DNA from 3 places in the Solibacillus sp. FSL H8-0523 genome. Region 3 is predicted to be linked to each of the others. Evidence: riboswitches for the same ligand, from Rfam matches in the RefSeq annotation. Region 3 holds a riboswitch; each other region holds the start of a gene.

Evidence for each region. A riboswitch is a leader RNA that binds a small molecule or an ion and turns the genes downstream of it on or off. The one in region 3 is predicted to bind S-adenosylmethionine.
Region 1: another riboswitch for S-adenosylmethionine. It lies ahead of NSQ62_RS19725 (ATP-binding cassette domain-containing protein); the one in region 3 lies ahead of metK (methionine adenosyltransferase).
Region 2: another riboswitch for S-adenosylmethionine. It lies ahead of NSQ62_RS19040 (bifunctional homocysteine S-methyltransferase/methylenetetrahydrofolate reductase); the one in region 3 lies ahead of metK (methionine adenosyltransferase).

What each region holds. Positions count from the first base shown of each region.
Region 1 covers NZ_CP150291.1:3,942,945-3,954,129, reverse strand. The annotation lists gene NSQ62_RS19775 (M23 family metallopeptidase) at 1-766, shown strand, start outside; gene NSQ62_RS19770 (DUF1648 domain-containing protein) at 783-1,241, shown strand; gene NSQ62_RS19765 (FAD-binding oxidoreductase) at 1,278-2,489, opposite strand; gene NSQ62_RS19760 (phospholipid phosphatase) at 2,616-3,275, shown strand; gene NSQ62_RS19755 (hypothetical protein) at 3,397-3,753, shown strand; gene NSQ62_RS19750 (iron chaperone) at 3,918-4,289, shown strand; gene NSQ62_RS19745 (glucose 1-dehydrogenase) at 4,360-5,124, shown strand; gene NSQ62_RS19740 (M20 family metallopeptidase) at 5,278-6,480, opposite strand; gene NSQ62_RS19735 (MetQ/NlpA family ABC transporter substrate-binding protein) at 6,495-7,346, opposite strand; gene NSQ62_RS19730 (methionine ABC transporter permease) at 7,360-8,022, opposite strand; gene NSQ62_RS19725 (ATP-binding cassette domain-containing protein) at 8,012-9,037, opposite strand; SAM riboswitch class I at 9,138-9,237, opposite strand; gene NSQ62_RS19720 (NlpC/P60 family protein) at 9,411-10,964, shown strand; gene NSQ62_RS19715 (DUF948 domain-containing protein) at 11,079-11,185, shown strand, end outside.
Region 2 covers NZ_CP150291.1:3,806,638-3,817,822, forward strand. The annotation lists gene metH (methionine synthase) at 1-2,896, opposite strand, end outside; gene NSQ62_RS19040 (bifunctional homocysteine S-methyltransferase/methylenetetrahydrofolate reductase) at 2,889-4,730, opposite strand; SAM riboswitch class I at 4,834-4,938, opposite strand; gene hemG (protoporphyrinogen oxidase) at 5,060-6,442, opposite strand; gene NSQ62_RS19050 (globin-coupled sensor protein) at 6,576-7,877, opposite strand; gene NSQ62_RS19055 (chemotaxis protein) at 8,289-8,780, opposite strand; gene NSQ62_RS19060 (tetratricopeptide repeat protein) at 9,024-9,863, opposite strand; gene NSQ62_RS19065 (LysR family transcriptional regulator) at 9,847-10,734, opposite strand; gene NSQ62_RS19070 (alpha/beta fold hydrolase) at 10,930-11,185, shown strand, end outside.
Region 3 covers NZ_CP150291.1:3,192,255-3,203,439, forward strand. The annotation lists gene NSQ62_RS15875 (hypothetical protein) at 1-52, shown strand, start outside; gene NSQ62_RS15880 (alanine/glycine:cation symporter family protein) at 142-1,593, opposite strand; gene NSQ62_RS15885 (alpha/beta hydrolase) at 1,734-2,540, opposite strand; gene NSQ62_RS15890 (gamma carbonic anhydrase family protein) at 2,679-3,212, shown strand; gene metK (methionine adenosyltransferase) at 3,306-4,502, opposite strand; SAM riboswitch class I at 4,852-4,963, opposite strand; gene pckA (phosphoenolpyruvate carboxykinase (ATP)) at 5,174-6,760, shown strand; gene NSQ62_RS15905 (prolyl oligopeptidase family serine peptidase) at 6,937-7,731, opposite strand; gene NSQ62_RS15910 (NUDIX domain-containing protein) at 7,715-8,182, opposite strand; gene NSQ62_RS15915 (transposase) at 8,228-8,545, opposite strand; gene NSQ62_RS15920 (DNA starvation/stationary phase protection protein) at 8,629-9,072, opposite strand; gene ytzI (YtzI protein) at 9,309-9,461, shown strand; gene NSQ62_RS15930 (hypothetical protein) at 9,458-9,613, shown strand; gene yidD (membrane protein insertion efficiency factor YidD) at 9,610-9,843, shown strand; gene NSQ62_RS15940 (zinc ABC transporter substrate-binding protein) at 9,949-10,953, shown strand; gene NSQ62_RS15945 (transglutaminase domain-containing protein) at 11,021-11,185, opposite strand, start outside.

The DNA of each region.
Region 1 (11,185 bases), 750 kb from region 3:
TCCTAAAAAAACGAAAGCAATTGTTGTTGCATTCAATAAGGCAAACGAAATCGAAAGCTTATTTTTAACACCATTTACAACGGATAAAAAGGCTAATCAGCGTTATACGAAAAATAGCTATTATTACCCATTTAAAGGGGAATGGTTTGTGTTTTGGGGAGGCACGAATGAGCTGATTAACTATCATTACGCTTACGAATCGCAGTGTTTTGCGTATGATTTTGTAAAAGTTCAAGATGGCTGTACGTATCTTCATGCACCCGAGCACAATGAGAACTATTTTGCTTACAACGAAGAAATTGTTGCACCACTAGATGGCAAAGTAATCGAAGTAGTAGACACGATTATTGATAATATCCCTAGTCAAATGGATGAACAAAATCCCGCGGGTAACTATGTCATCATAGAGCATGCAAACAAGGAATATAGCTTACTTGCCCATTTAATTCCGAATTCGATTACAGTATGTGTTGGACAGCCTGTGAAAACAGGAGACATCATAGGGTGCTGCGGGAATTCTGGTAATTCCTCAGAGCCACATTTACATTTTCAAGTGATGGATGCACCAAGTCTCACGCAATGTAAGTCACTACGAATTCGATTCGATGATAACGGAGAGCCACTGCAAGGAGACACAGTGACGAGCGAAACGAAGCCAAAACCGAAAAAATCATTTGAAGAAAAGACGGATAAAGTCGATTTCTACGTTACATTTGTGGAAATGTTAACGTTAATTCCACGTGCAGTTTGGCAATTTTTAAAGTAGAGGAGCCGGCCTACATATGAAACTATTTAACAAATTCACACTCGCAGTATTTCTTTTCACAATTGTCTTTACTGCCATTCAGTTCCCGAACTTACCAAGTGAAGTACCGAGTCACTACAACATCATGGGAGAGGCCGATGCTTGGGCGAATAAGTGGTTCATTTTCTTTATACCACTACTAGGTTTTGGGCTTTGGTTGTTATTGGGACAGGTAGAGAAATTCCCGGAGTTTATAAATATGCCCAATGGTGGTGAGCCGCTAAATAAAGAGCAGCTCAAAAATAGCGTGGTGCTGATGTATATGATTCGCAATGAAGTGCTATTATTTATGTCGCTGTTAACGTTAAAAGAAGTATTCACAGCGATTGGCTATGCTATTAACTTAGGGGTTTGGGAGTTTGTGATTTTTGCCTTGATGATGACCGTCACGATTGTGTGGTATCTCGTGAAAAATAATAAATTAAAAACAGCGTAAAAACGGATGTGTGGGTTTGCTCACACATCCGTTTTATCATGTTAATCCATATTTCCGGTCAAGTGTGACAAGTCGGGCATCGTCATTTTTCCGGCCCATGATTAAATCGGCTAAAATACTAGCACCAAGTAAACTATAAACCGTCCCATTCCCTCCAAAGCCTAGTAAATAATAATGATTTTTTTCATCGGGATGCTGTCCGATGAAAGGCAAGTTATCAAGTGATTCACCGAATGATGCACTGTATTTGTAAGGTGCTTGGAATGCTTCGCTTGGGAACAGCCTATGCAATTCATCGAGTAATTTCTCTGCCATTGCCTCAATTTTTTCTTGTCCTTTTGTAGGCTTCGCTTTTTTTTCATCCAGTCGGCCAATAATGACGCGGTTGTCAGAAGTTCTCCGCAAATACAAATACGGGCGTGCGGTTTCCCAAATGAGGGCTTGTTCATACCAGCCTTCAAAGCGCGGATTTTGCTCGGTCACAATGGCATAGGAACGATTAATATCTGCACCTGTCAAGCTACCATGAGGCAGTCGATTATAGCCTGTTGTGTAAACAATGCGAGAGGTATTGAAGTCCCCGTGCATCGTTTTAATCGTAATATGTGTACTTTCATCCTCAATAATATTCCCAAATGTGTTTTCAAAAATGTGAACACCTCGCGTTTTTAACTGCTCTGCTAAATAGACGACAAACTTAAAGGGGTTAATTTCTGCATCATTCATCGTGTACAAGGCAGCAGGTGCTTGAAACGGCAACCGATTTCTTACGATAATGTCGTTCCAAAATTCTACCGGGAAACCATGCTGATTGAGCATTTCAAATTCCTTCTCAAGCATTTTGACATCCCCTTTTTTACTAGCAAAGCAAATGCTTGGACGACGAATAAAATTAGCGTTGTCCGGTAAACTCAGTGAAATTGCTTCTAATTGATCAAGTGCCTCGTAGCATAGTTTATAAAATCGTACCGCATCTTGTTCGCCAATCTGCTTCGCTAATTCGTGTAGCATAATGTCATTGGAATATTGCAGTAACCCTGTATTGGCAGAAGTGCTGCCTGAGGCGATTTCGTTTCGCTCTAAAATCGCGACGTTGAGTCCTTCATCAACGAGCGCTTTTGCTGTCAGCAATCCACTCATACCAGCGCCGATGATGATTACATCATAGTGGGCTTTTATGTGTAGGTTCGTATGAGTTGGTTTTACAAGCGTCGTAGGCCAATAGAGCAGTCCGTTGTGTAAGTCCATAAAAAATCCCCCTTTGTTATGTTGGTAAACATTTCCCGTTTTTGTGAATAGTTAATCGGGTAAATTTTGATTATGAATGAAAGCGGGTAAGGGATAGAAAGAAAAAGGAAAAATGGGGGGATTAAAATGGATCCATATATTTTTGGGTTGTTTGCAATTGCCTATTTGGCGGTATTTATTTGGGGGATTGTTAAACACAAAAAGACGGCTTCGGCGGTACTATTTTTAGTCGTGCTCGCGCTCATTTATGATAACGGGATTTTAGCTCTTGGACATGTTATCGGAGAAGGCGAGTTATTGGAGACGTTAAGTGCTGCTCGCTTTTGGCTACACGGGGTTTTTACACCAACATTAATCTTATTTTCGTATTTTGTTTTGCGTGAAGCAAACATTGGTTTTGCTAAAAAAACGTGGGTAGGTGCTGCGTTTATTGTTCTGATGGTCGCAGCATGGGTTATTGAATTTATGGTAGAGCTAAAGGATTTAACACTGGGTGTGCAGGAATCCTACGGTGTCGCGAGCTATAGTTCGGTAGAGGCTATCTCAGGACCACCGCCGATGATTTTAATTGTTGTTTTAGCGTTACTCGTTACCGCTATTTTCTTAGCGTGGAAGCGTAAATGGTGGTGGATGCTTGTGGGGGTAATTATTATGACAATCGGCAGCGCGGTTACAATCGATGTTGGTAGTGACGCCATTACGAACTTATTTGAATTAATATTAATCGTGACCTTGATGCATACAGCGATTCGTTTTTCGAATGTAACGGATAGGAAGATGTGGTAGATTTTCTCCTAGCGATTGGTAAGTACTTATTAAAATCCTGCTAAAAGCATTGCAGAAATTAGAATTTCCCACGTAAACTTCGTATAATAAAGGGAATGATGTTGGGAATGGAGTAATTATAATGAATACATTTAGCTTTAGATTGTTTGGTGGCTATAAAGTGCACCTGGATAAAACAGAAATGACAATCGATTATGCAGGTGAAAAAATTTGGTTTATTCAACGAGCAAAGCCGCGTACGAAAACGATCAATTATCGTGATATTTTACGTGTGGAATATAAAGAGGCGGGCATGACATTTGGCTATGTGCGATTAATTACAAAAGAAAACGAAGAATATTTAAGTAGCACATACGTTGCACAGCACGATGAAAATGCATTTATGGTCGAAAAAGATGAGCTAACAAAACTAAACGACGTATTAGATCACTTGAAAAAAAGCAATAAAGCAATTGAATTGATTCATATGAAAGCTTAGCAATTATGCTAGGCTTTTACAGAGGAAGGGACGTTGGTTGTAACGAGTGAAGGACCAGAGCGCCCAATGTATTTAATCCGGTTTAAATAATAAGCACCCCATTTTGAAGTATATTCAAAATGGGGTTTTCACGTTATGCTAGTCATAAAAATGGAGGCGATGACATGGAAACATTTGAACAGTTTATCGAAACAATTGACAATCCGGAAGCACGTGAACGTACAGAGCGGGTACTAAACTGGGTAGCGGAACGCTTTCCACAACTCAAGAAAGAAATAAAATGGAATCAGCCAATGTTTACCGACCATGATACGTTCATCGCAGGCTTTAGTGTAGCTAAAAAGCATTTAGCATTCGCACCAGAAGAAGTGACGATGCAACATTTTGAGGATGAAATAGAACAAGCTGGGTTAAGCTATACGAAGGGGTTAATTCGTTTTCCATGGAATGCGGAAATGAACTATGAATTATTAGGTCGCCTCATTGAATTTAACATCATTGATAAAGCGAATTGTACAACATTTTGGCGTAAATAGAGGGATGTTTTGACGACATTCCAAGGGTCGTTTACAATTAAACTATCTTATAAAGGGAGGCGTTTCTAGTATGGGACGTTTAGACAATAGAGTCGCAATCATCACAGGTGCCGCAAGTGGTATCGGCAAAGCAATCGCAACAAAATATGCCGAAGAAGGTGCTAAAATTGTCATCGCCGACTTCAATGAAGAAGGATTAAATGCAACAGTAGAGGCATTTAAAGCAGACGGTAAACAAGCATTTGGTGTAAAAGTAAATGTAGCTGTAGAAGAAGATATCAATCGTATGGTAGATGAAACCGTTGCACACTTTGGCCGAGTAGATATTTTGGTAAACTGTGCTGGTGTATTAGATAACATGCAAGCGGCTCACAATGTAGATGATGCCATTTGGAACCGTGTATTTGACATTAACGTAGGTGGCGTTATGCGTGGTATGCGTAAAGTGTTACCATACTTCCAAGAGCAAAAAAGTGGTGTCATCGTTAACCTAGCATCGATTTCGGGCTTACAAGGTGGACGTGCAGGGTTAACATATACAGCTGCAAAACACGCAGTCGCTGGTATGACGAAAAACGTTGGCTCTCATTACGGCCCACAAGGTATTCGTTGTAATGCTATCGCACCAGCGCAGGTTGATACAGGCATGACGCAATCAATGGAAGGCTATGATATGTTTGGGTTAGGTCAAGCGACTCGTGGCGTGAAAGACATTATGCACCGCGTTGCACAGCCAGAAGAAATTGCAAACATCGCACTATTTTTAGCGAGCGAGGAATCATCATATATTAACGGTGTTGTTTTAGCAGCGGATGCTGGCTGGAGCGCTTACTAATAAATACTCAAAGGAGTTTCCGATTTATTTCGGAGGCTCCTTTTTGCATAAGCCACAAAAAATATCGTGGTATATGTTGTCGAAAAATGTTTCACGTGGAAAAATTTAAATTTGTAAAAAAAGCCCCTGCTCGCAAAGAGTTGGGGCTTCATTTTAGTCGTTCTTTTTAAGTGCTAATTGTTGCTGATGTGCGACTTTTGCTTCGTCAATCAGTGCAGGATTTTGTAAAAATGTATGACCTGTTTGCGCAAGTGCAATGGCACCAGTAATGAGTGCTTTATAACCTTGTTCAGAGTTTGAAGCTTCACGGAATTCGTTTGTATGACCAATTAAATCGTTCGGACCAATTTTAATATAACCGTGAGAAGTAGGAACTTCATAGCTAATGTTTCCAGCATCTGTTGAGCCTGGAGAACGATGCCCACGAGGGTGAACATCTTCACCAAGTGCGTTTAATTTTTCAGCTAAAATGCGGTCGGTTACTTCGTTCACAACAAGATCTTTTACTTCGTTTTGGAAGCGTTCAATTTTTACAGTTGCCCCTGTTGTAAGCGCGGCACCTTCTGCAATTTTACGAATTTTGTTTGATATTTCCTCTGTTTTTGGCCAAGAAGTTGCACGGATGTAGAAACGTGCTGATGCATATTCTGGCACGATGTTTGGTGCATCACCACCATGTGTAATAATGCCGTGAATTCGAACATCGGATGATACGTGCTGACGAAGTGCGTTAATTCCGTTAAATAGTTGAATGACTGCATCTAGTGCATTAATACCTTTTTCAGGTGAAGCAGAGGCATGCGCTGCTTTACCGTAGAAGTGAAAATCAAGTGGATCAACAGCAAGTGATTCGTTTGTAACACCTGTTTTACCAGATGGATGTAGCATAAAGGCTAAATCTACATCTTTTAAATAGCCATGACGTACAAAGCTACCTTTCGCACTACCATTCGGACCACCTTCTTCAGCTGGTGTACCAAGTACAACGACTTTACCACCCGTTGTATCGATTGTCTCAGCTAAAGCGATTGCTGCTGCAACACTTGTAACGCCGATAATGTTATGTCCACATGCATGGCCTAAACCAGGAAGCGCATCATATTCTGCTAAATAAGCAATAGTTGGTCCCGGTTTGCCGCTGTCTTTTTGTGCGTAGAAAGAAGTTTCATGACCAGCAACAGCCGTTTGAACGTCAAAATCCGCTTCTTGTAGTAAAGCAACAAGCTGTGCGCTTGCAAATACTTCTTCATTTCCGATTTCTGGTTTGGCGTGAATGGCCTTACTCGTCGTGATGTATTTCTCGCTCTGTTGTTGTACTGAATGAATGATTGTTTCGTTTTCAATTGTTACTGTCATGGTAATTCCTCCCTTTATTTAGATATTACTTTTAAATCTTCGAATGATTTTTCTAATTCTTCATCTGTTAAGATTGTCATAAATTGACCACCGTTTGTATCTTCTTGAATGGCTTTTTCAATTTCTTCTGTATGGTAAAGTTCAATAATTTTTTTGTACACTTCGTTGTCTTTATCTTCTGCACGTGCAGCGATAATGTTGACATATGGGTAGGCATTTTCATCTTCCGCAACTTCACGATAAATTGGGTCCTCACCTGGATTTAAACCTGCTTGACCGGCAATCCCGTTGTTAATAATTGCTGCAACTACATCTGGTAGTACGTGTGGTGTTTGCTGTGCTGTCATTGGGATAATGTCTAAGTTTAATTTGTTTGCCGTAATTTTTGTTGGATCACCGAATAATCCGAAATCATCGGCTAATTCAATGAAGCCAGCTGATTCAAGTAAGCGTAGTGCACGTGCTTGGTTAGATGGATCATCAGGAATCGCAATTTTATCGCCTTCTTTAATTTCGCCTACGTCTTTAATTTTTTCTGAGTATAAGCCAAGAGGCGCGAATACTGTAGAGCCAAGTGGAATAAGCTCGTTTCCACTTTCATTGACATAGCTTGCTAAGAATGAAATGTGCTGGAATGCGTTTAAGTCTACTTCACCTTGTGCTAATGCGTTGTTTGGTAGTGTATAATCGGCAAACTCGATTAATTCAATATCGATGCCTTCTTTTTCAAGTTTTTCTTCTAAAATTGGCCACTGTGCACCATCTGCACCGTTTACCCCGATTTTTACGACTTCTTTGTCATCACCACATGCTGCTAATGTGAAAGCTGATAATGCTGTTAGGGCTGTTAATAAGATTTTTTTCATAAGTATAGTTCTCCTATCGTCTTAAGATTTTTTTTGCTAATGTATTGCCGAGCCATTGTGCGAGTTGTACTAATGCGATTAAAATGACGACGGTGACAACCATGACAGAGCCATCAAATCGTTGATAACCATAAGTAATGGCAATATGACCTAAACCACCGCCACCAACTGTACCTGCAATCGCTGAGAAATCGATTAAACTAATTGTTACAAAGGTTAACCCTAAAATAAGTGGTCCTAATGCTTCTGGAATTAACACGGTAAAGATAATTTGCAGTGGGCTCGCACCCATTGCTTTTGCCGCTTCAATAACACCCGGGTCGATACTGATTAAGTTTGTTTCTACAATACGTGCAATGCCGAATGCTGCGGCAATTGTCATTGGGAATACGGCTGCGCTTGTACCGATTGTTGTTCCCATAACAATTCGTGTTAGCGGCGAAATTGCTACTAAGAAAATTAAAAACGGAATGGGGCGTACAATGTTGATTAAAATATTAAGTACGTTAAATGTTAACTTGCTTTCTAAAATATTATTTTCACGTGTTACGAATAAAAGTATTCCTATGGAAATACCAAGAATTGAACCAAAACCAAGCGTCAAAATAACCATATAAAGTGTTTCGCCAGTTGCTTCAATAATTCTTGGCCAAAATGTACTCCAATCAACCTTCATTTAATAGCACCTCCTCTACGTCAACTTGCTGTGAAAGCTCTTCGATGACTTTCTTTATTTGTTCGTCCTCACCCTGGAATGAAATGAGCAAGTTACCAAATAATTTTTGTTGTAGCTCTCGTACGGAACCATAAATGATGTTAAATGGTACGTGATGCTTTTGCGTAATTTCAGAGAGTAGCGGGTTATGTGTGAGCGACCCTTTAAATAATACGCGGTATAAATGCTGCCCACCAGAACGTTGCCACTCTTGTAAGATCTGTGGTGAAGGAACATCTTGGTGCACCGATTGAATAAAACGCTGCGTTGTTGTGTGCTGTGGTTGTGTAAACACTTCGTACACATCTCCTTGTTCAATCACTTGCCCTTGTTCCATGACTGCGACACGATTACAAATCGTCTGAATAACATGCATTTCATGGGTGATGAGTAAAATCGTAATGCCGAATTCTTCATTTACTCGTTTTAACAGTTTTAAAATATCAGCTGTCGTTTCTGGATCCAGTGCGGATGTTGCTTCATCGCAGATGAGAATATCTGGATTCGTTGCAAGTGCACGGGCAATTCCGACACGTTGTTTTTGCCCACCAGATAATTGTTCGGGGTAGTCTTTTGCTTTTTCAGATAGCCCCACGAACTTTAAAAGCTCTGTTGTACGTCGCTCGATTTCAGCTTTTGGTGTACCAGCCAGTTTAAGTGGATAGGCAATATTGCCAGCGACTGTTCGTGATGTCATCAAGTTGAAATTTTGAAAAATCATACCGATGCGGCGACGTAATTGGCGTAAATCTTTTGGAGCTAGCGATGCTAAATCAGTTCCTTGTATTTTGACAGTACCTGTAGAAGGCTTTTCAAGTAAGTTGACTAAGCGCAGTAGCGTACTTTTGCCAGCACCACTGAAGCCGATAATCCCAAAAATGTCACCTTGTTCAATGGTTAAGTTCACATCGCGAACCGCATGAACTTCACGATCTTTTATTTTAAATGACTTTGATATATTCGAAAATTCAATCATTTTAACGCCCACCTTTATTAGAATACAATGCGAAATTTTTCATAAAAAAAACTTTCGCATCTTAAAAATAAGATACGAAAGTTTGAAAAGTCTACTTTTGTTCTTATCTCTCAAGTCATTACTTGCAGGATTTGGCACGAGGCTAATAAGCTGTTGCCGAGACGTCTCAGGGCCTGTCCCTCAGTCTCTCTTGATAAGAAATATTTAATTGGTTGCTTGCTGTGAACCTAATATTAAATCCCAGTAAACTGATTGTCAATATATATTTTTCGAAAAAATATTTTATTCTGAATAATATTCGATTATATGAGATATGGGAGGAAATATTTGTTAGAATAATATTTTAGAGAAATGAATAGGAGTGAAAAGAATAATGACAAAGAGAATTGTTCAAATTGTAGTTATGCTTTTAGTATTTTTTAGTTTTCATACGAGTGGGCAAGCGAAGGTATTTATCGATGTGGGAGACGGTTCAAAATTAGAACAAGAGCTGGTGGTTCTTAGTGATTACGGTGGGATTACAATAACACCGAACGAAGCATTCCGAGTAAATGAAGCCTTAACACGTTATGAAATGGCTGAATTTTTAGTGCGTACATTACAGTTAGATCTAGAAGTAAGTGCAATCCCTACATATGCAGACATAGCACAAGATGATGAAAGAATGCCGGTTATTGCTGCGATTACCGAAGCTCGTATTATGTCGGGCTTTGAAGGCAATTTTAATCCCGATGCAATAGTAACACGTGTTCAAGCGGTGAAAACGTTAGAACAAGTGTATCAATTAACTGGTCAATCGAAATTAGGTTATATAGATATTAAGACAAATCACGATGCGTATGCTACGATTCAAGCATTTATTGCAAATGGAATTTTTATTCCAGCAAAAAATGAAAAATTTAACCCGAATGCACAGATAGCACGTGGAGATTTTGTTTCCTACTTAGCACGTATTTTAGAGCCGACATTACGTCTAACAGAACCTAAAGAGCCAGTGTATGAAAGCTGTGTTGTGGAGACGGATAAAAAGCGCTATGTTGTCGATGTCGCGGTAACAAATATGTGGAATAAATCAAATCAAACACGTAACATTGATTATCCATCAAAGAAAGATCCAGTAGACATGCAAAAATGGGTGTCATCTTTATCGATCATGCAAAAAAAATGGCTTGTTGGGAAAACAGATACACAGGCATTATATGGCGATGAGGTAACGCTTATAGAAAAGAAAGGAAAATGGTCTCGAATTGCAGCAAAGGATCAGTATGTGCCGTATTTAAAGGCTGGTTATCCAGGATGGGTGCCAGAATCACATGTTGCTGTTACAACGAAAAACTATGATGATTGTGCGATTGCAGTCGTAACGGCAAAGAAAACAACATTAATAAACGAAATCAATAAAGAGAAGTTCTTAGAAATTAGTTATGCAACGATTTTACCGGTAGTTAAGACAGATGACACGTACTATCATGTCGAAACGCCAAATAAAGGCATTAAATTATTAAAGAAAAGCGATGCAAAAACGTATCAAAAGTATAGTGATATACCAAAACCAACAGCTGAAACGATTATAAAAGAGGCCAAACGTTATTTAGACTTACCATACTTATGGGCAGGTACATCTTCTTGGGGCTATGATTGCTCAGGTATTTTATATGCGGTATTCCGCACACACGGCATTATGATTCCGCGTGATTCGTTCTACCAAGCAAAGGGTGGTAAGGCAGTAGCGAAAAAAGATTTACAGCCGGGCGACCTTGTATTTTTCGCTTATAATGGCGGTAAAGGGAAGGTATACCACGTAGGACTTTATCTTGGTGGGGGTAAAATGCTCCATGCACCACACTATGCGTCAAAAGTAAAAATTGAAAACATGAACCAAGGCGCATATAAAAGAAACTATTCTGGCGCACGCCGATACTTATAAAAATTAATCCGCAATCAAATTTAAATATATTTGATTGTGGATTTTCTTATTTATCACTAGTGGGAAATTGGGTATATATAATAGAATAAAGAAAACGAAGTGGGAGGCGTTGGAATGAATGGTTGGTTATTAGCATCTGTTATTATTGTCGCAATCGCGGTTGTTGTATTAATCGTCTGTATCGTTGCGGTCATTGTCCCGTTTAAAAATACAGCGACGGT
Region 2 (11,185 bases), 610 kb from region 3:
CGCCGTCCGATTGTGCAGGATAAAATTGATACATCCCCGAAGCTTGTAACTCACCGCTTGTTAAATAGCCATTCACTAAGTCCGTCAATAACACCGCACGTTCATCTTGATCTGCGAGTAGCTGCTGTAAATTGCCCTTTAAGCCTAAATGATGGCCGATTAAAGTACGCATATTGACGTAAGGATGTAAATGCGCAACAGAATAATCCGGCTTCACATGCGGCACTAAATCTTTTGGCGTCAGCACCGATGCATCACTCACTGTTCGCACAGGTTTTTCCGTAACTTCAACGACTGGGCGTGCCGCGCGTTTGGCATCTGCCTCTAAACGCTGTTCGCGTGATTCCTTTAATTCGGCGATTAATAGCTCCCGCTCGTCTTTATTCATTAAACGATTGGCCTGTTCTAAGCCTTGCATCGCATCTTTTGAGTAAATAACAGGACCATCATATTGATCAGCAATTTTCGTTTCAGTAAAGCGACGCGATAAGGCCGCACCCCCTACTAAAATTGGAATATCAATGCCCGCATCCTTAAAGTCCTGCGCGGTAATGACCATTTGCTGTGCCGATTTTACAAGTAAGCCCGATAACCCAACAAAATCTGGCTTTTCTTTGCGAATCGCTTCGATAAGTTGCGCTGGTGTCACTTTAATCCCTAAATCAATTACACGGAAGCCGTTATTGCTTAAAATAATATCGACTAAGTTTTTACCAATATCATGCACATCACCTTTTACAGTCGCAAGCACCATCGTTCCCTTATTTGCTGATGTATCGCCTTTTTCCATAAATTTCTCTAAATGTGCAACGGCTGCTTTCATAACGCCCGCACTTTGAAGTACTTCGGCTACGATTAACTGATTAGCGTTGAATAAACGACCAACCTCTGCCATCCCGGCCATCAGTGGTCCATTAATAATTTCAAGTGGCGTCTCAAAGATTTGACGTGCTAAATCTAAATCTTCAATTAACCCTTCTTTTGTACCTTCTAAAATATAGTAAGCTAAACGTTCTTCAACCGTTGCTGGTAATTCTTTTACGACCGCATCTTTCTTTTTACCACGGTAAAAGTCGGTAAATACTGCTAATGTTTCATCATTCGTATTAAAAATTAAGTCATTCGCAAGCTTAATTTCCTGCTCAGGAATTGACGCGTAACGCTCTAGCTTTTCGGTATTCACAATCGCATAATCAAGGCCTGCTTGTGTACAGTGGTATAAATACACCGCATTTAACACTTCACGACCAACTGGCGGTAAACCGAATGACACGTTACTTACGCCAAGCACGGTTAAACACCCTGGTAAGTGTTCTTTAATGAGACGAATCCCTTCGATTGTTTCTTCAGCTGCTCCGATATATTGCTCATCGCCTGTACCAACTGGGAACATTAATGGATCAAAAATAATATCCCCTGGTGACATGCCCCATTTTTCTGTTAGTAATTTAAACGAGCGTTGGGCCACCTCAAGTTTTTTCTCACGTGTAACGGCCATCCCGATTTCATCAATTGTACCTACAACAAGTGCGGCACCGTACTTTTTGACGAGTGGCATCACCGCGTCAAAGCGCTCTTCACCGTCCTCTAAGTTAATCGAGTTAATGATTGCCTTCCCTTGTGAAAACTTAAGTGCTTCTTCCATAACCTTTTCGTCTGTTGAATCGATTACAAGCGGCACCTTCACTTTTTTCACGACTTCTTGCATGAAGTTTTTCATATCTTCCACTTCATCACGGTCTGGGTTTGCTAAGCAAATATCAATGACATGCGCCCCATTTTTCACTTGGGCACGCGCAATTTCAGCCGCCTCTTCGAATTTCCCCTCGATGATTAAGTTTTTAAATTTACGTGAACCGATAACGTTTGTACGCTCTCCAATAAATAATGGGCGCATCGAATCATCGTATTGTAAAGGTTCAATCCCTGAGAGAACGTGACCGTGCGTCGCCTCTTTTGGCTGACGCGGCGCATAGCCGTCAACTGCCGCGCGAATGGCTGCGATATGTGCTGGCGTTGTCCCACAGCAGCCGCCCACAATATTTAACCAGCCCTTTTCAGCGAAGCCTTGTAGTTTTTTTGATAACGAATCCGGCGTCTCATGGTAGCAGCCCTCTTCATCTGGTAATCCCGCATTTGGATAACAGCTAATATAACCCGTCGAAAGCTCCGCTAATGAACGCAGGTGATCGGTCATAAATTCTGGACCTGTCGCACAGTTTAACCCTACTGATAATGGCTTGATATGTTCAATCGAAATGTAAAAGGCTTCAATCGATTGCCCGGCTAATGTTGTCCCCATCGGCTCGATTGTTCCTGAAATCATCACCGGAATTTCTTTACCTAACTCTGTAAATGCGCGGTGTACCGCAATCGTTCCAGCCTTAACGTTTAACATATCTTGTGACGTTTCTAATAAGATTAAGTCCGCGCCCGCTTCGATTAACGCCTTTGCCTGTTGGTAGAAGTTTTCCTCTAGCTCCTCAAACGAAATACCGCCTGTTACCGATAGAGTTTTCGTCGTTGGCCCCATTGCTCCTGCAACAAAGCGTGGCCATTCTGGTGTTGAAAATTCACGTGCCGCATCTAATGCGATTTTGACAGCACCTGTATTGATTGCATCCGCTTTATGTCCTAAATCATACTCATTTAATACAAGCGGCGTTCCACCAAATGTATTGGTACAAATAATATCTGCGCCCGCTTCTAAATAGGCACGATGAATTTTTTTTAGTACATCAGGACGTGTCAGTACAAGGTTTTCGTTACAGCCATCTAAGTCCTCGCCGCCGAAATCTTCGTACGTTAAATTTTCAGCCTGTAGCATCGTCCCCATGGCACCATCGATGACTAAAATTCGTTTTTGTAATTGCTCATGAATTGGGTGATTAAACATTTGTTTTTTCTCCTTTATGTTTCGCGTCATACTGTTTTACATAATCCATTAATTGTAATGTCATATCGTATCGTAAAAACGGTGTAATTAAGTAAATACCGTTGAAATACTGACATGCTGTATCTAGTAATTCTTGCGCGATTGCTAAGCCTTCTTGTGTTGCTGCCTCTTTATCGTCCCCACATGCTGCCATGCGTGCTAATACTTCATCAGATAGTTTAATGCCTGGCACTTCATGGTGTAAAAACTCGGCACTGCGTGATGAAGTTAGTGGCATAATGCCGATATAAATAGGCGTTTCTAGATGCTTAGTTGCTTCGTAAATTTCTACAATTTTTTCCTTTGTATATACCGGCTGCGAGATGAAGTAATCCGCGCCATGCTCAATTTTCTTTTCTAAACGCTGCACTGCGCGATCTAACACACGCACGTTTGGGTTAAAAGCTGCTGCTACAGAGAAGTTCGCCTGTTTACGTAGTGACTTCCCGGTAAACGAGCCACCTTCATTTAATTGCTTAATGAGTGAAATTAACTCCATTGACGACACATCATACACACTCGTTGCCCCTGGGAAATCGCCAACCTTTGTTGGGTCTCCTGTGACAACTAAAATGTCATGTAGCTCTAGTGCATCCAGCCCCATTAAATGAGACTGTAAGCCAATTAAGTTACGGTCACGGCAAGTTAAATGTGGCAGTGAGCGAATGCCGTACTCCTTTAAAATCGCCGCCATCGCGATATTACTAATACGAGGTGAGGCTAATGAATTATCTGCCATCATCACAACATCCGCGCCCGCCTCTGCTAGCTTTTTCGCACCCTCCACAAAGCCATCAATTTCTAAGTGACGCGGTGTGTCGAGTTCAACAATTACCGAACGCTCGCGCTTTGCTTTTTCGTGCAGTGGTTCATGTTTACGCGGTTCTGCCACGCGGACAAATTCCGTACGTCCCTTTGTTTCTGCCTTCTCTTCAATTGGCGAAAGCTTGGCTAAACGTTTTTTCGCTGCTGCGATATGCTTTGGCGTTGTCCCGCAGCACCCACCAATTAAACGCACGCCTTGGTTCACTAACTCTTCTGCGGCACGTGCAAAATAGTCCGTTTCCGATTCATACACAACGCGGCCGTCTTCTACATCTAAAAGTGAGGCATTCGGATAAGCCGATAAATATGCCGTTTCCGGTAGACTTACTCCTTCAAACGCTTGAATCGTATGGAATGGCCCTAGTCGACAGTTGCTACCTACAATATCCGCTCCTAAACGTTGTAGATCGTGTAACGCTTCATTTAGCGACATCCCGTTTTGTAGTACGCCTGCTTCTTGCATCGTTACTTGCGCGATAATCGGTAAATCCGTTAATGTACGCAGTAGTTGTACACTCTGCGCTAATTCTTCAAAATCATAATACGTTTCAAGTAAAAATCCGTCTGGCTCACCGGCAAGTAGTACCTCCGCTTGCTCTTTAAATGCCACTAAAATTTCCTCTAGTGTGGCATCGCTTTTACGAATGCCGCGAATCCCGCCAATTGTTGCAAGTACGTACTGGCCACCCGCTGCTGCGCGCTTCGCGATTTTCAGTGCCGCTTCGTTAAATTCCTGCACACGTCCCTCATAGCCGTAGCGTGCGAGCTTAATAGCATTTGCTCCATATGTATTCGTTTGAATAATATCTGCACCCGCAGCGATATACTCTCCGTGAATTTTTTCAATAATTTCCGGACGTGCCACATTCATTTCCTCATGACAATAATCCAGTCCATACGAATATAATAATGTGCCAATCGCACCGTCTGCCGTTAATACCTTTGTTTTTAAATCTTGTAGTAAACCCATCGCCTTCACTCCATTATTCACAGTATTTTCAGTCTATTAACACTATAAAAAAGCCTTCTTTTCATATAAAAAGAAGGCTTCTATCATGTCGGATTTCGTTTCCTTCTCATCTTCTGGCGAAGCGCCAACTGGATTTAGCACCTGACAAATGAAATGTTGGTTGCTGAAGCTTCACCGGGCCAGTTCCCTCTGCTTCTCTCGATAAGAAATTTTATGAATTTTTCAAATAATTAAATGAATCATAACTTTATCACACTGGAACGTCAACCCTTTAGGCAAATAAAGTGCTTTTTCATGCAATGAAAACGCTTCATTTGGGTAATTCCGATTTAAACACGTGCGATAATTTGTTCGGCTGTTTTTTTGCCATTTTGAATACACGCACCAATTCCAACACCAAAATAAGAGCAGCCCGCAAGTAAGACATTTGGATAATGCAAAGCTAATTCTTTTATCACATGACCTAACGCTTCGTTATGTGCTAAATCATAACGCGGCATTTGGCCGATCCACTTTGTGACGTTAACAACAGTCGGCTTTTCTTCAATGCCCAGACTTAGTTTTATATCGCCTAAAGCGACCTCTGTCAGTTGTTCATCGGTCATGGCAGCTAGCTCCTCGTAGCGCGGATTAATGTTTTTATAGAACAAACGGACAAGTAAGTTACCTTCTGACGACGTATGCTTCCATTTACGACTCGTCCATGTTGAGGCATTACATACTAAATCTGAGTTATGGGATACGATAAAGCCCGTGCCATCTGCTGGTAACATGCGATCTGCCACATCAAAACCAACATACATCGTTAATGCTGAGGCAGTCGTGAATTTTTCTAATTGCGTACGTAAACCAGCGTCTTGTAATACCGTAGACACCGTTTCATTTGGTGTTGCAAGGACAACGATATCCGCAATAAGCGTTTCGTTTCCTAACACAACACAGTAGCGCTCACCCTGTTTTTCAACGGCTTGAATCGCTGTATTTTTCATGAATTCCACTTCTGGTAAAGTCTCTTCTAATCGGTCAATCAACGCCGATAAGCCACCTTTAAACGAAATGAATTTTTTATTTGCCGCCTTCTCAAATTGTGCACGGTTTGCTTCAAAGCCTTTCATAATCGAACCGTACTCATTTTTATAGTCGACTAAATAAGGCAATGTCGAGTTGAGACTTAATTGATACAAATCACCTGAATATACCCCCGCTAACACTGGTGCGATTTGTTTACGCACAATTTCCTCACCTAGGAAGTACTCTAAGAAATGGCCAATTGAGCTTTCCTTTGTAAAATTTGTGTTCGGTAATTCTAAATCTTTTAGCGCACGCTGTTTGCCTTCTTCTGAAATAAGTGTACTTGCCATTAACGACTCCATGCTCATTGGAATACCAAACGTTGAACCAGCTGGAATTGCGTGTAACTCGTTATTCGTATGAATATAGGAAATGCCCGTTTCGTTATAAACGAGTTCACTTTCAAATCCTAATTCCTGCACAAGCTCTAACACACCCGGATGACGGGCAACGATTGAATCCGCCCCTGTTTCCATAATAAAGCTTCCATCATGCTCTGAATGAATTTTACCGCCTAAATATGGTTTTTTTTCGATTAATACTAAACGTGCGTTGACATTTTTTTCCGCCAGTTGTTTTTTTAAATAATGCATCGTCGTTAAGCCAGTAATTCCGCCGCCAACTACTACTATTGTTTTCATATTTGTTTCGCTCCTATTTGTTCGCTCTTAATTTCTTTTTTCAGTATAAGCCTTTTTTACGAAAAATAGGGCTGACGGATATTACAATTTTGTATAAAAAAATGCACGCTAAGGGAAATCCCTTAGCATGCATCTAGTTTCCTTTTTCTAATGACTGCGCAACTTGTGCTAACATATCTGCTGCATCTGTTACTTCGTCAAAAGCACTGCCTAATTCTACAATTACCTCGCCAATCTCGCCGACTTCTTGCTCAACTAAACTATTTTGTATTTTCGTTTCTTGCATTGACTCGACGATCGCATTAAATTGTATTTCCGTATTATGCATACTTTGCTCACCAACTAGTACCGCTGATTTAATTTCTTGAATCGACTCTTGAAGTTTGGCCGTACGCATATTTGTATTTTGTAACAACGCTTCAACATTTACTGCCGATTCTTTTGTTTGTTCAGACAGCTTACGAACCTCACCAGCTACAACACCAAACCCTTTACCCGCTTCCCCAGCACGTGCTGCTTCAATTGCCGCGTTAAGTGCAAGTAAATTTGTTTGGTTGGCGATGTTTGTTACGATGCCCATTGTAGATTCCATTTCTTTTGAAACCTCTGTTAGCTTGTCCATCTCCTCTGAAATCAGTCCTACTGAGTGATGAATGGCATTCATGCTTACGGTTTGCTGTTGAATCTGAACTTTCCCTTGATACGCTTGATCTGTTGCAACTTTAGAAATATCAATCGCCTTTTTCGCATAGGCAATCATCACATCTGATTGTGATGTTAGCTGATGGAAGGAAGCATTTGTTTCTTCTGAAATGGCTGCTAAGTTCGCTGAGGATTCAATTACGGCATTCCCTATTTGACGCTTTTGTTGCTCTAGTTTTTCTTGCATGCGTTCGATAACAAGCTCATACTCTTCTAATACGACTTGTTGCTCGAAATTTAAGATTTTTGAAATCGCTGCAATCGTACGGAATCGTTGGTCATCATCATCGATATGATCTTGTACTAATCGAATAAAGTCGATTAGTAGACTTTGGAATGCGCCGATATACCATTTCGTTTTGAGCCCGATATGTACATGAACACGAGAAATCTTTTTACGTTTCTCAAAGTATTCCGAATCGATGACACCGCTAAACATTTCACAAATATGACGCTTTAACGTTACTTTTAAACGGTCGACAGAGCTATGGTCATTAATAATATCAACCAAACTTTGCTCCATCCCTAAATTTTTATAAAACGTATCTACAATTCTTTCAATATTTTCATCTACTTGCGGTTTAAATACTTTCAAGTGTTTTAAATCATCTTCTGTTAAACCTAGCATTTTTAATTGTTTCATTACGGCACTATTTCTAGTACTTTCAAGCTTTACATCAACTGTATTCCAATCAATTACTTGTTTTTCATTTTTCTTTTTATTAAAAAACATTAGCGACCTCGCCTTTTCCTATTGTTATAAAAAAGTTATTTATTCATATATATGAAACATGAGTTAAATTTATTCATAACACTCTGCGCTATCGTCTCAAATACGTTTGTTTCACTATCAAAATCCCATCTAACCTACAACTTCTCTATTATAAGGAAGCGACTTGTTCTTGAAAACTATTTCCGACTATTTTCCAACATTCTATGCTTTGGTACTACACAGCTATGTTAGCACCTAGTTATATCATCGTGTAAATTCATTCCATCCCCAAATATTCGCTCTCTAATTCTGTACCAAAAGCGCCATTGAATTCCCAACATACACTTTTATGACCGTCCGTTCGTTCTTATTAGTCCTAAAGACCTAAAACGAAAAGGACCGCCACAAAATCGTTGTGACAAGCCCTCTTTGTTAAATCGCTGTAAGTCTTGTTGATAGTATGTTCATCTCTACTTCTAGGGCAATCGAACGTATGTCAAAATAACGTAAGCGTTCCTCACTGCGGTCCATTAACTGCTGGTTCGAATCTTTCATATTAATGGCATCACATACAAATAGCTTTAATGTACGAATACCTGATTCAATTTTCCGGATTTCTTTCCCGTAAACTAGGGCTGTATTATCCGTGGTCTTGCCTTTTTTCATTTGAAAAATATTCGTATTAATTAAATCATCAATTTTATCGTAACGGTTTACTTGCTTCTCCGTCATCCTTTGAATTCTTTGATTGTATTTTATTACATCGTTACTTTCTAACTGTATTTGGATATAGCCTTTTAAATATTCTACAATTGTACATAATGTCGTTAACGTTTCTCGCTGCTCGGCTAGCACTTGCTGTAATTTTTGAACGATATCCTTATTATGATTAGAAGAGAATTGTGGAGCTGCAAACATGAACATAAAATTCCCCCTCCTTAATATAACTTCCTTACATTAATATAATTCCTAAATTCAGATGAAATTAAACCTGTAATTACTTTTCTTTAATTCCCATGCTGCGAAAGCCAGTCTATTGTTTTTTCTGCCATTATTTTTTGTTGATCTAGCGGTGAAATTGCACTTAATAGATCTCCCTTTTTTCCCCATACAGTAGTCCTAAGGTCAGTCCAAGCCATTTCAGTAATTTTCTCATCTAGAAAAAACTCACTCCCCGTCTTGTTGAAGGTATGTTAATTTTTCACGCCATTTTTGCGCCTGTGCATCGTTTGTTTGCTCATAGTAATGTACGAGCTTTTTCGTAGATTCTAGATCCCCCAATAAACTAGCTTGTTTATAATAATGAACCGCTTTTTCCATCAGCCCTTCTTCAAGCTCCGAAATATAACCCAAGTTAAAGAAGGCATCCAGGTGAAAGTGCTCGGCAGCTTGTTCGAAGTAATAAATAGCTTGCTCTCTATTTTGAGGTTGACCGAGCGCCCCTTCAAAATAAATCATACCTAAACGATACAGGCTCTCGACATCCCCACCACGTGCAGCTTCCTCATAAAAAGTCAGTGCTTGCTGGTCATCAACTTCGGTACCTAGCCCTTGCTCATACATAATCCCAAGTGTGAACATCGCTTCTACCACACCGGACTCCGCAGCTTTTGTAAACCATTTTAAAGCAAGGCGTTCATCGTGCCCTGTACCTTCACCGTTGAAATACATATCCGCTAAATTGTTCATCGCATCTGGATGTCCAAGTTGTGCGGCCTTCTTGTACATCTCAAATGCGCGCTCTTCGTCTTCCATTTCAAAATAGACATTTCCAAGCTCATACATTGCTTCTGTATTCCCAAGTAAAATTGCTTTGTTCAACCACTCGTTTGCTTGTTCAAAATTTTGGTGTTCTTTATATAATAATGCAACAACTACAACCGATTGTTCAATACCTTTTTTTGCTAATTTAAATTGTTGTTGCCAATGCTTCGGCTCTAAGAAATGTTGTGTAAGCCAATCCTGAAATTGCTCTTCCGTTTGCATCACATCACTCTTTTCTTTCATTAAAATAATCCACTAAATACTGCTTAAATTCACTTGCTGCTGGGGGTAAATAGCGATTTTTTGCCCATGAAACCCCAACAGAGCGATAGCATGGTGGATCTACTTTAAGGCGTTTTACTTTATAATCATCGAGTCCTTTAATATTTGGAATCATTGATATACCCATACCCGCACTCACAAATCCTGCTACCGTATGCATCTCTTCTGCTGCAAATGTTGTTTTCAATTTAATACCAGCCTCTAAGAACAGTTCATCTACCAAGTGTCGTAGTGAATTGCCCTTTTTTATTGCAATAAACGGCTCGTTTTTGACATCCTCTAATTTCACAGCGCTTTGTTTCGCTAGTGGGTGTGTCACCGGAACAATGACAAATAGTTCCTCAACAAATAGCTCTTCTGTTTCAATATCAATTACTTTTGATTCAATTTTTTGTGAAAGGCATAAATCAATAGCACCTTCCTCTAAACGCTTTAATAAATTTAATGAGGTTGCCTGCGTTAGCGAAAACTGCATATTCGGAAATTGCTTCGTTGTTGCTGCGATTAATTCTGGAACGACTTCCATCCCTAATGTATGAATAAAACCAAACGAAACTTCACCTGAACCTGGGCGAATAATATCCTCAAATTCCTCACGAATCCGCTCATATTCCTCTAAGATAATGTCGACACTTTGTAAAAAAAGCTCGCCAAAACGATTTAAATAAATCGAGCGCCCTTCACGGCTAAATAATGGCACGCCAAGTTGTTGCTCAATACTAGCAATAGACTTACTTAACGCCGGTTGGGAAATCGCTAAAACCTCCGCTGCTCGTGTCATATGTTGCATTGTAGCAACGGTTTTGAAATATTGAAGCTGTTCCATCTCCATTTTTCATACCTCACATCATTCATAACTTTTTTGAATCAAAACAATAAGAATAATAAATTGTACTTATGTATTAATAGCTTTATAATAATCGATAGCAGCAAGTTTTCATATCAAAATTATTTTTAATTTTCAATAGTTTTTATAAAAAATATACAAAATTGACATAATTCACTTCACAAAGGAGTCTAAAAGACAATGAAACTCATCGCGCCCAAACCTTTTACAATTGAAGCTGGTAAACGTGCCGTACTTTTATTACACGGTTTTACTGGCAATACCAATGATGTAAAACGTTTAGGAAAATATTTAGCTGATCGTAACTATACTGTACATGCGCCTTTATATAAAGGACATGGAGGTGGCCCTGACTTATTAATTCAATCAAACCCTATTGAATGGTGGAATAGTGTAATCGAAGGCTACGATGAGTTAAAAAATCGTGGCTACGAAG
Region 3 (11,185 bases):
TTTTAATACTCTATTAGATGCAATGAAACAGGATGTGTTTTGGGAAAACTAGCATTGCTGCAAGCGCCAGTTTTCCACTAAAAAAGTACATCACCCTAAAGTGATGTACTCAGCCCATGGATGGCGAAATGCCGTCATCCATTATTTTTTATTGTACTCTTCCCAGAAGTCCGCGTTTTTAATGCCTAACTTCTTCGGATCAAATACAGGATCCTTGCCCTCTTTTTTCTGCTGCTCATAGTCTTTTAATGCAAGAAGCGCTGGTTTCATAATAAATAGCATCATAATAACGTTGATCCATACGGTTAAACCTAGCCCTACGTCACCAAACGCCCACGCTAAGTCGGATGTTTTTACTGTTCCGTAGAATGCAGAAGCAAGTAGAATCACTTTCATTAAGAAAATACCGATTTTTTCAGCGCTACCTTTAAACATGTACGACACATTTGTTTCGGCAATGTAGTAGTAAGCCATTAATGTTGTAAATGCGAATAAGAATAAAGAAATTGCGACAAATCCTGAACCGAAGTTATTTAATGCAGGGAATGCATTATTTACAGCGGCTTGTGTGAAGCCTGAATATGTGATGGTTTCATCTAATTTCGCTTCGATTAATACTCCGTCTTGACTACCATCATGTACATTGTACGTGCCCATGAATAAAATCATTAACGCTGTCGCAGAACATACTAAAATTGTATCGATATAAACCGATGCTGCTTGTACTAAGCCTTGTTTAGCTGGATGAGAAACTTCAGCAGCTGCGGCTGGATGTGGGCCTGTACCTTGACCTGCTTCGTTTGAGTAGATCGCACGTTTTACACCCCAGAAAATTGCGCTACCGATCATCCCACCAAAAATCGCATCCGATGCAAAGGCACTACGGAAGATTAAAGCAAATACTGCTGGTACTTCAGAAATATTCATAATGATAACAATAAGTGCAACTAATAAATAAATTAATGCCATGAATGGCACTAAAACTTGCGCTACGTTGGCAATACGTTTGATTCCACCAAAGATGATGATGCCAAGTAAGATAACCGTTACTAATCCTGTAATCCATGGCGCAATCCCGAATGCATTTTCTACTGCACCTGAAATAGCATTAGCTTGTACACCTGGCATTAAAACTGCCACTGACATAATCATTGCAATGGCAAAAACGACACCTAATGCTTTAATTCCTGTCGATTTTTCGATGTAAAATGCTGGACCACCACGATACTGTCCGTCTTTCTTTTCCTTGTAAATTTGCGCTAATGTTGACTCCATATAGGCTGTCGATGCACCGATAAAGGCTGTCACCCACATCCAGAACACGGCACCTGGGCCACCAAATGCAATTGCTGAAGCCGTACCGATAATGTTACCCGTACCTACACGACCAGATAACGCAATCGACAATGCCTGGAATGACGATACCCCTGCATCTGATTTTTGCCCTGTAAACATCAGCTTGAACATATCACCAATTAAACGAACTTGAGCGAATTTTGTCAGAATAGAAAAGAACAGCCCGACAATTAAAATTCCATAAATCATTACTGGACCCCATAAAATATTATTGGCCCAACCTACAAAGTTATTAATAAAATCCATAACCTTCCCCCTTATTGAATTAGTGTATTAATTTAGATTTTAGTATATTACAAAGATTCAGAAATTTCGATATAAATTTTATAATAATTGAAAAAACCTAGCAAACAATTACTTATTTGCTAGGTTTCGTTTTATTCAATAATATAACCTAAGTCCCGTAAAACATTGTCAATAAAGTCTACACTATAGCGGAAAACTTCTTCACGCTCTAATTCAAAATAGAGACTATGTAAGCAACCTTTCCACTGTTTGTAGTGGAATTCAGAATGCTGAATTTGTTCATATGCCCATTTTTTTGTCGCCTGAACGTCTGTTACTTTATCATTTTCACCAGTCATCACAAGCAGTGGCACATTCGGTAGCTTAAATTCCGGATCACGAATGACGCGTGTCGCTTGCTGCCAATCACGATACCATTTTACCGTCACCGTATCATTTAACGGTAAATATTCTTTAAGCTCCATTAACACATCCGTGTTACGTGTAAAATGCTGTAATGACAGTTCATGCTTCAGTTTCATATTGGATGTAATGGCACTAAAACTCGATAACGCATTCGTTAGCTTACCTGGCGTTAGTTTTAGCTGAAGCCACGGTGATGTTAATATAATTCCTGCACAATCTATTTTTTTCTTTTGAAGTACGTAAGTTGCAATCGTTGCGCCTAACCCATGACCAATAACAAATAACGGTAAATTATATTCTAGTGCTACTTTAAATAGTAGTTTCGTATATTTTATATAGCCTTCAAAGTCTTCGTCGTGATATCTTGCAAATTTTGCTTGCTCTCCATGTCCCGGTAAATCTCCCATGACAACGTGAAAGCCTGCACTTCGAAACTTTTCAATTAACCATGCGTACCAGCGATGATGCTCATATACACTGTGAAGAATTACGATGACTGCTTTTGGTTGCTCTTCAGCTTCCCATTTCCACATGGCCAACCCACGCTTTCTATCAAATCTCTATTTTCTATCATACATCGCACCTAGAAGAAATGCTAATTGAAAATTCCTGTCCATCTGTTACGATAATAATAGCACTTACTATTTTATCTAAGAAAAGAGGAATTGCCCATGATTTACCCTTACAAAGACAAATCACCCGTGATCCACCCGAGCGCATTTATTGCTGATTACGTAACTGTTACAGGTGACGTGACAATCGGTGCTGAGTCAACAATTTGGTTTAACACGGTAATACGTGGTGATGTAAACAAGACGATTATCGGCGAACGTGTGAGTATTCAGGATTTATCATGCCTTCACCAAAGCCCAGCTTACCCGTTAATTATTGAAGATGAGGTAACGGTTGGACATCAAGTAACGTTACATAGCTGTACAATCAAAAAACGTGCTTTAATTGGTATGGGTTCCATCATTTTAGATGGCGCTGAAATTGGTGAAGGAGCCTTTATCGGTGCAGGTAGTCTTGTGCCTCCTGGAAAAGTGATTCCGCCTAACTGTTTAGCGATGGGGCGTCCTGCAAAAGTAGTACGTGAAATAACTGAAGAAGACCGCGCTGACATGGATCGTATTATTCGTGAATACGTAGAAAAAGGGCAATATTACAAGTCATTACAAAATGACGCTACGAACAATCACATGTAACAACATACAGTTTCTTCCTATTAAAGAGCGTAATTTTGTTTAAAAAAATGGAGTCACCAGTAGTTAATTACTACCGATGACTCCATTTGCATTTTATAGACCTGCTTTTGCTTTAAGAATTTCTGCTTTATCTGTTTTTTCCCAAGGGACATCTATATCTGTACGACCGAAGTGACCGTAAGCAGCTGTTTGCTTATAAATCGGACGACGTAAGTCTAACATCTTAATAATTCCTGCTGGGCGTAAGTCGAATAATTCACGTACCCATTCAACGATTTGCTCTGAATTTACTTTGCCTGTACCAAATGTGTCAACCGCGATTGATACCGGTTGTGCTACACCGATTGCATACGCTAATTGTACTTCCGCGCGATCAGCTAAGCCTGCTGCTACGATATTTTTTGCTACATAACGTGCTGCATAAGCGGCAGAACGGTCAACTTTTGTTGCGTCCTTACCAGAGAACGCGCCACCGCCATGACGTGCATAACCACCGTAAGTGTCTACGATAATTTTACGACCTGTAAGACCTGCATCCCCTTTAGGTCCACCGATTACGAAACGGCCTGTTGGGTTGATGAAGTATTTTGTCGCTTCATCTAATAATTCAGCTGGTACAACTGGTTTAATAACAAATTCTTTCATGTCTGCTTGAATTTGCTCTAATGTTGCTTCTTCATCATGTTGCGTTGAAATAACGATTGTATCCACACGTACTGGTACGTTGTTTTCATCGTATTCGATTGTTACTTGTGTTTTACCATCTGGACGTAAGTAAGCAAGTTCCCCTGATTTACGTACTGCTGCTAAACGACGCGCTAATTTATGTGCTAGAGAAATCGGCATTGGCATAAGCTCTGGTGTTTCGTTACATGCATAACCGAACATTAAGCCTTGGTCACCTGCACCAATCGCTTCTAACTCATCATCTGTCATTGAACCTTCACGTGCTTCTAACGCTTGGTCAACACCTTGCGCGATGTCAGGAGACTGTTCGCCAACCGCTACAAGTACTGCTAAGTTTTCAGCGTCAAATCCGTACTTACCGCGTGTGTAGCCGATTTCTGCTACCGTATCACGAATAATTCCTTTCATATCTACATATGTTGAAGTTGTGATTTCGCCCGCTACTAATACTAAACCTGTTGTTACCGTAGTTTCACAAGCTACACGTGCATTTGGATCTGCTGCTAAAATGGCATCTAAAATAGCATCTGAAATTTGGTCACAGATTTTGTCTGGATGTCCTTCCGTTACACTTTCTGATGTAAACAGTCGACGATTTGTCATGTCATTTTCCTCCTAAATTCACTCTTACTAAAGATACGGTACTCATTACCCATGTCCGCTTATTTTTTCGATAAAGTGAAACTTGGCTCGGTGCGATTTAACATCCCCAAGCTTTTACCAATCGGGCTTTAAGAGACCGTTGCTTGTCCACTTACGCCATGTTTCACTTCCCCATTAAAGTAAACAGTTACTGTCCCTTAATGCAGGATAAACGTCAAGCATTTGCTTTGACACGAGGTTTTGAAAGGCTGTTACTTTTATCGTTCTAATTTATAAACAAAAAAATCCCTTTTCTCATGAGTCGCGTTCATCACGCGTGAGGAAAGGGAATTATATTCGATACCTTTCACTCTTATCGTTCAAGGGTAGTTTTGCCCTTGCATCAGGTTGGCACCAACACGCGACTTGCGCAGGTTGCCGGGTTTCATAGGGCCTGCCCCTCCACCAGCTCGGGATAAGAGTATCCGTTCAATTACACATCTTACGTAAAAACGATGCCCCTGTCAATTAATTTTGTCTTATTTCGTACAGTTTTAAAATCGTTAGAAATTCATTAAAAAATAATTCAGAATTAGTATAGATTATTATATTCAATGTGTTATACTATTTTTGAATTAACAAACAACTCCCCTTCACAAGGGAATACTATAAAAAAGGATGGTATTTAATAGATGAATTCGGTAGAAATTGCTAACGAGCTGAAAGAACTTTTAAACGGGGAAAACATTCAATCTCAATTATCAGTTCCACAATTAGTTGAAAAAGCTACATCACGTGGAGAAGCAATGTTAACTGTAGAAGGCGCATTACGTGCTGAAACAGGTAAATATACTGGCCGTTCTCCTAAAGATAAATACATGGTTGAAGAAGAAGGTTCAAAAGACAAGATCGACTGGGGCAAAGTAAACCGTCCGATTTCTGCTGAAGTCTTCGACAAGCTTTACGTAAAAGTAATGGACTACCTAAAAGAGCGCGATGAATTATTCGTATTCGACGGCTTTGCAGGAGCAGATCCAGCTTCTCAATTATCTATTAAAGTAATTAATGAATATGCATGGCACAACTTATTCTGCCACCAATTATTCATCCGTCCAACAGCCGAAGACTTAGCTTCTTTCGCTGCTGACTTCACAATCGTATCTGCTCCAAACTTTAAAGCAGATCCAGAAGTAGATGGCACAGGTTCTGAAACATTCATCATCACTTCACTTGAAAAGAAAATCATCTTAATCGGTGGTACTGAATATGCTGGAGAAATGAAAAAATCAGTATTCGGTATTATGAACTACTTATTACCAGAGCAAGGGATTTTCCCAATGCACTGTTCAGCAAACGTTGGTGAAGAAGGCGATGTTGCTTTATTCTTCGGTTTATCAGGTACTGGTAAAACAACGTTATCAGCAGACGCTGACCGTAAATTAATCGGCGATGATGAGCACGGCTGGTCAGATACTGGCGTATTCAACATTGAAGGTGGTTGCTATGCAAAAACAATCAACTTATCAGAAGAAAATGAACCAGAAATTTACAACGCGATTCGTTTCGGTTCAGTATTAGAAAACGTCGTAGTAGATACTGAAACACGCATTTGTGACTATGATGACGGTTCATTAACTGAAAATACACGTGTAGCGTACCCAATCGACTACATCGATAACATCGTATTACCATCAGTAGCAGGTCACCCAAATACAATCATCTTCTTAACAGCAGATGCATTTGGCGTATTACCTCCTGTTTCTAAATTAACAAAAGAACAAGCAATGTATCACTTCTTAAGCGGCTTCACTTCGAAATTAGCTGGTACAGAGCGCGGCGTTACAGAGCCGGAGCCAGTATTCTCTACATGCTTCGGTTCACCATTCTTACCACTTCCTGCTACTGTATATGCGGAGCAGTTAGGCCAAAAAATCGACGAGCACGGTTCTCAAGTGTTCCTAGTAAACACAGGCTGGACTGGCGGCGAGTACGGTGTAGGTTCTCGTATGAAGCTTTCTTACACGCGTGCAATGGTTCGTGCAGCGATCGAAGGCAAATTAAACAATGTAGAAACAATCCAAGATGGCGTATTCGGATTAAACATCCCTGTCGCAATCGAAGGTGTTCCAACAGAAGTATTAAACCCTCGTGAAGCATGGGCTGACAAAGCAGCGTACGATAAAAAAGCAGCTGAACTAGCTGAGCTATTCAACAACAACTTCGCGAAGTTTGCAAATGTTGATGAAGTAATCGTGAAAAAAGGCGGTCCTTTAGCGTAATTTGCTAGGAAAAGGCATTCGCGCCAATATACTGGCGCGAATACCTAGACTCGCTCAATCAATGCGACATAACGTTTAACCTACGAGTGTCTTACTAACATGTTGCTCAGATCAGGATAAACATCATATAAATGTAATGTATATCATAGTACACAAAAAGGATGCTACGCACGGCTCTAATGCGTAGCATCCTTTTTTGATTTCATCCAACTACATAATTTCTGAACAGTTAAACGATTTAACTTCGGTGGGAAATGATGCTTTAAGCCAAATGAAAACCAGGTTTCTACAACTTTGCCTTCATCTTTTAAATAGAGCTCAAGCTGATAGGCATGCTCGATATCCACGTGCTGGTCTTCAGTACCATGAATGATCAGTACGGGCGCTTGAATGTCTGCCACATCATATAATGGTGTGCGGTCCTCATAGTTTTCTGGTACTTTATTTGGCGTGCCCCCAACAATACGCTTTAAGCCGCGACGCATATCCACACGTTCCCAATAAGTTGCCGTTGCATCTGAAACCCCAGCCCACGTTACAAGTGATTTCACCTCATCCGATAAAATTGCTGTCCATAACGCCATTAAACCACCGCGCGAAAAGCCGAATACATTCACTTTTTCAACCGCAATAAATTGTTTTAATACCATGATGGCGTTCATCGCATCATGACGATCATCGCCTGCAAATTCGTCTTTCCCTTCGCCCCCTCGATTGCCTCGGTAATACGGTGCAAATACGACAAACCCTTGGCTAGCAAATTGTGCAACACGCGCTGGGCGTACCATGCCGATTGACTGTAACCCACCTCGTAAGTAAAGAAGTGCTTCATAGTCCCCTGCTTCTTTCGGGCGTGCTAATAAGCCTTTTACACGTAACCCCTGTGACCAATAAGTGACCTCATCCAAACGAATGTGCGCATTTGGCGATGGGTATGGGCGTATTGCAAAAACCTTACCATTGTCGTTCATGATTTTTCACTTCCTGTAACATCTTTTTCATGCCGGCATCTCGCATGTAAAAGCTTAAATTTGGCTGTTGCCAAAGCTCTTCTTCTGTTAGCCATAATATCCCGTCTGTCTCATAGTCACCAACAAAAGGTTCGATTTCTTTTACCTTCACTGTGAAAACCGCCTTACAAAACGGAATGTTATCGTGCACAATATAATACGCAAACCACTTTGCACCTTCTACAATCACATTGGTTTCCTCATACACTTCACGAACAGCCGCTTCTACGAGTGTTTCTCCCTCTTCTTGCTTGCCTCCCGGAAACTCTACGCCTCGGCTTGTATGAATAGTACAAAGCCATTTCCCTTCGTGCTGCACGAGCGCTAATACATGCCTCGGCTCCACGGTAAATGGCCCTTCATCAAAACGTAAATCTACCTTTAATCCGTTTTCATCTATAAATGTAAACATTCGCTCAACTCCTACTTATTAGTGTAGCGAACGAACGCGGATCATTCAATAGACGTGTGCACGAAAATACGGTAGCTGTTCAACAAATCGCTTTGCTTCATCATCGCCAAACTCATGAATGAGCGCATAGATTTTTTGGAGCCGGTAATCAATCTCATGATTTAGTCGGTCCATATGATACGGAATATACGGCAGATGCGCACGAAACGCATTCGCTGCTTCTAAGCTTTGCATTTGTGTAAATAACTTCGAAAACACACGCGCTTTAATTGGATCCATTTGTAATACAAACTCATAGGATGACCCTGGTTGCAAGTTACATGTTAAATGAGCAACCGATACATAAACATTTTGCTTTCCCAAATTTACTCACCTCTAAGCGTAACATGAGCAAATTCGGCAAAACTATGCAAAAAACGACCCCAAATTCGGAGTCGTTTTCTTTATTATTTCCCTAAATACGCGTTTAACATCCAAGCGTGTTTTTCTAAGCTTTGGTAGGTTGCGTTTAATAAGTCTTCCGTACGATTATCCCCCGCTTCACCAGCTGTTTCCATCGCTTGTTTTAATGCTTTCATAATCGTTTCAAAATCGGCAATTGTTGTTTCTACCATTTGCTCTGTTGTTTCTTTGCCTGTTGCCTCTTCGATTAACGACAAGGCTAAATGCTCTTTTAACGTCGCAATCGGCTTACCACCCTTAGATAAAATGCGCTCAGCGACTTCATCTAAATTTAGTGTTACTTCGTTGTAAAGCTCTTCGAATTTTGTGTGTAGCGTGAAGAATGATGGACCGTTCACGTACCAGTGGTAGTTATGTAGTTTTGTGTACAATACTGACCATGTTGCAACTAATTCGTTTAATTGACCGTTTAATTTTGCTTCTGCCATGCTTGTCACCTCATAAATTATATTTAAAATTTCTATATAGAAATTTTATACCTAATTGAAAAACATTCTCACCAATATCATAATACACTTTCCTCACAATAACTGTGACAAAAAACTGAATTTCACCAATCTTTTTTATTATTGCCGAATGAAAACGTTTTAAAACATAATATAGTCAAATTTCACACTCCCTATTTATTGTAAAATAGAAGAGAATTTAAAAAGCTGGAGGTAAGATGATGACGACAACCATTATTATCATCGCAATTTTCGTAATTGTAATCATTACGGCTTTATTTTTAACAGCAGTGAACTGGGGTTATAAAGTAAAGCATACCGTCGATGTCATTACGCATCATGATCAAGAAAAAACAGAGGTGAAAAAATGAGCTTACCAATTGTATTAATTATTATCGTAACAATTATGAGTATTTTTGCGTTCTCAATTATTTTACTTGCTCGAAAAAACAACGTATCATTAAAGCAGACGGTTGATGCAAAACCGATTCGAGCCTATAAAAATGGAGAGCAAAAGCAGTGAAAAAATTAGTTATCGGCTTCATTCGCCTATATCAAAAATACTTATCCCCAATGAAGCCACCGTCATGCCGATTCCACCCTACTTGTTCGAGCTATGGTATTGAAGCCATACAAAAGCATGGGGCTATTAAAGGGTTGATTATGACGACTATACGCATCTTAAAATGCCAACCACTTCATCCTGGTGGCTTTGATCCAGTACCAGACAAATGGCCTTCGAAAAAAAAATAATTTTCGAAGGCTTTTTTTATTGTATTTTTTCCGATTTTCTTGTATTATTGGAACTGTTGAAAATAATCAAATCGTAATTATTACTATTTAAGGGGCATATACAGTATGAAAAAATGGTTTTTATTCATTCCAATGTTAGCATTATTATTAGCAGCATGTAATTCAGATAATGCTACACCTACAACCGATACAGAAAAAACAGATGACACTTTATCAATTTATACAACGGTTTATCCGCTACAATATTTTGCAGAACGAATCGGTGGCGAGGCCGTTAACGTTTCTTCTATTTACCCAGCAGGTGCCAACGAGCATACATTTGAACCGACTCAAAAAGATATGATGACGTTAGCAGATGCAGACATATTTTTTTACATTGGTCTTGGTTTAGAAGGCTTTGTTGAAAATGCTAAGAAAACATTAGCCAATGAAGATGTAAAATTAGTCCCTACTGCAGAAGGTGTAACAGAAGAACAGTTACACATCTCAACAGGACATACACACGAAGAAGCAATTGAAGAAGAGCATGATCACGAACATGATGAAGATGAACACGCAGAAGAAAATCATGACGACCATGCACATACAGACCACGATGCACACGTTTGGTTATCACCAATCATTTCACAGCAATTAGCATTAGCGATTAAAGATGAATTAGTTGCTGCTTTACCAGATCAAGAAGCAACATTCACGAAAAACTATGAAACACTTGTAGCCGATATAGATACATTAAACGCAGACTTTGAAACAATGGCTGCTGCAACGAAAAAGAAAACATTCTTCGTTTCACACGCGGCATTCGGCTATATCGCTGGTCACTACGGGTTGAAACAAGTACCTGTCGCAGGCTTGAACTCGCAAAGTGAACCTTCACAAAAAGAGTTAACATCAATTGTTGATTTAGCGAAAAAAGAGAACATTGAGTATATTTTCTTTGAGCAAAATGTTTCATCAAACTTAACTAAAATTATTCAAAACGAGCTTGGTGCACAAACGTTAACACTGCATAACTTAAGTGTGTTAACTAAAGAAGACATTACAAACAACGAAGACTACTTCACATTAATGCGTAAAAATATTGAAGTTTTAAAACAAGCATTAAACTAATTCAATGAAAAAGAGAGCTGTCACAAATGTGATGGCTCTCTTTTCATATACTCTGAATTTTACACGACTACGCTTTTTTACTTTGTTGGTACTGCTTTGCTGTAATCGATTTGACTTTTAGTGTTTTTAAATTCATTTGATAATATTTTTTATCTTTTTCATTCATGTAGAATAACTCATTTTTTTTAGTAAAGGCCTGCGTTGCGATATGGAAACTCTTATATTTTTCACT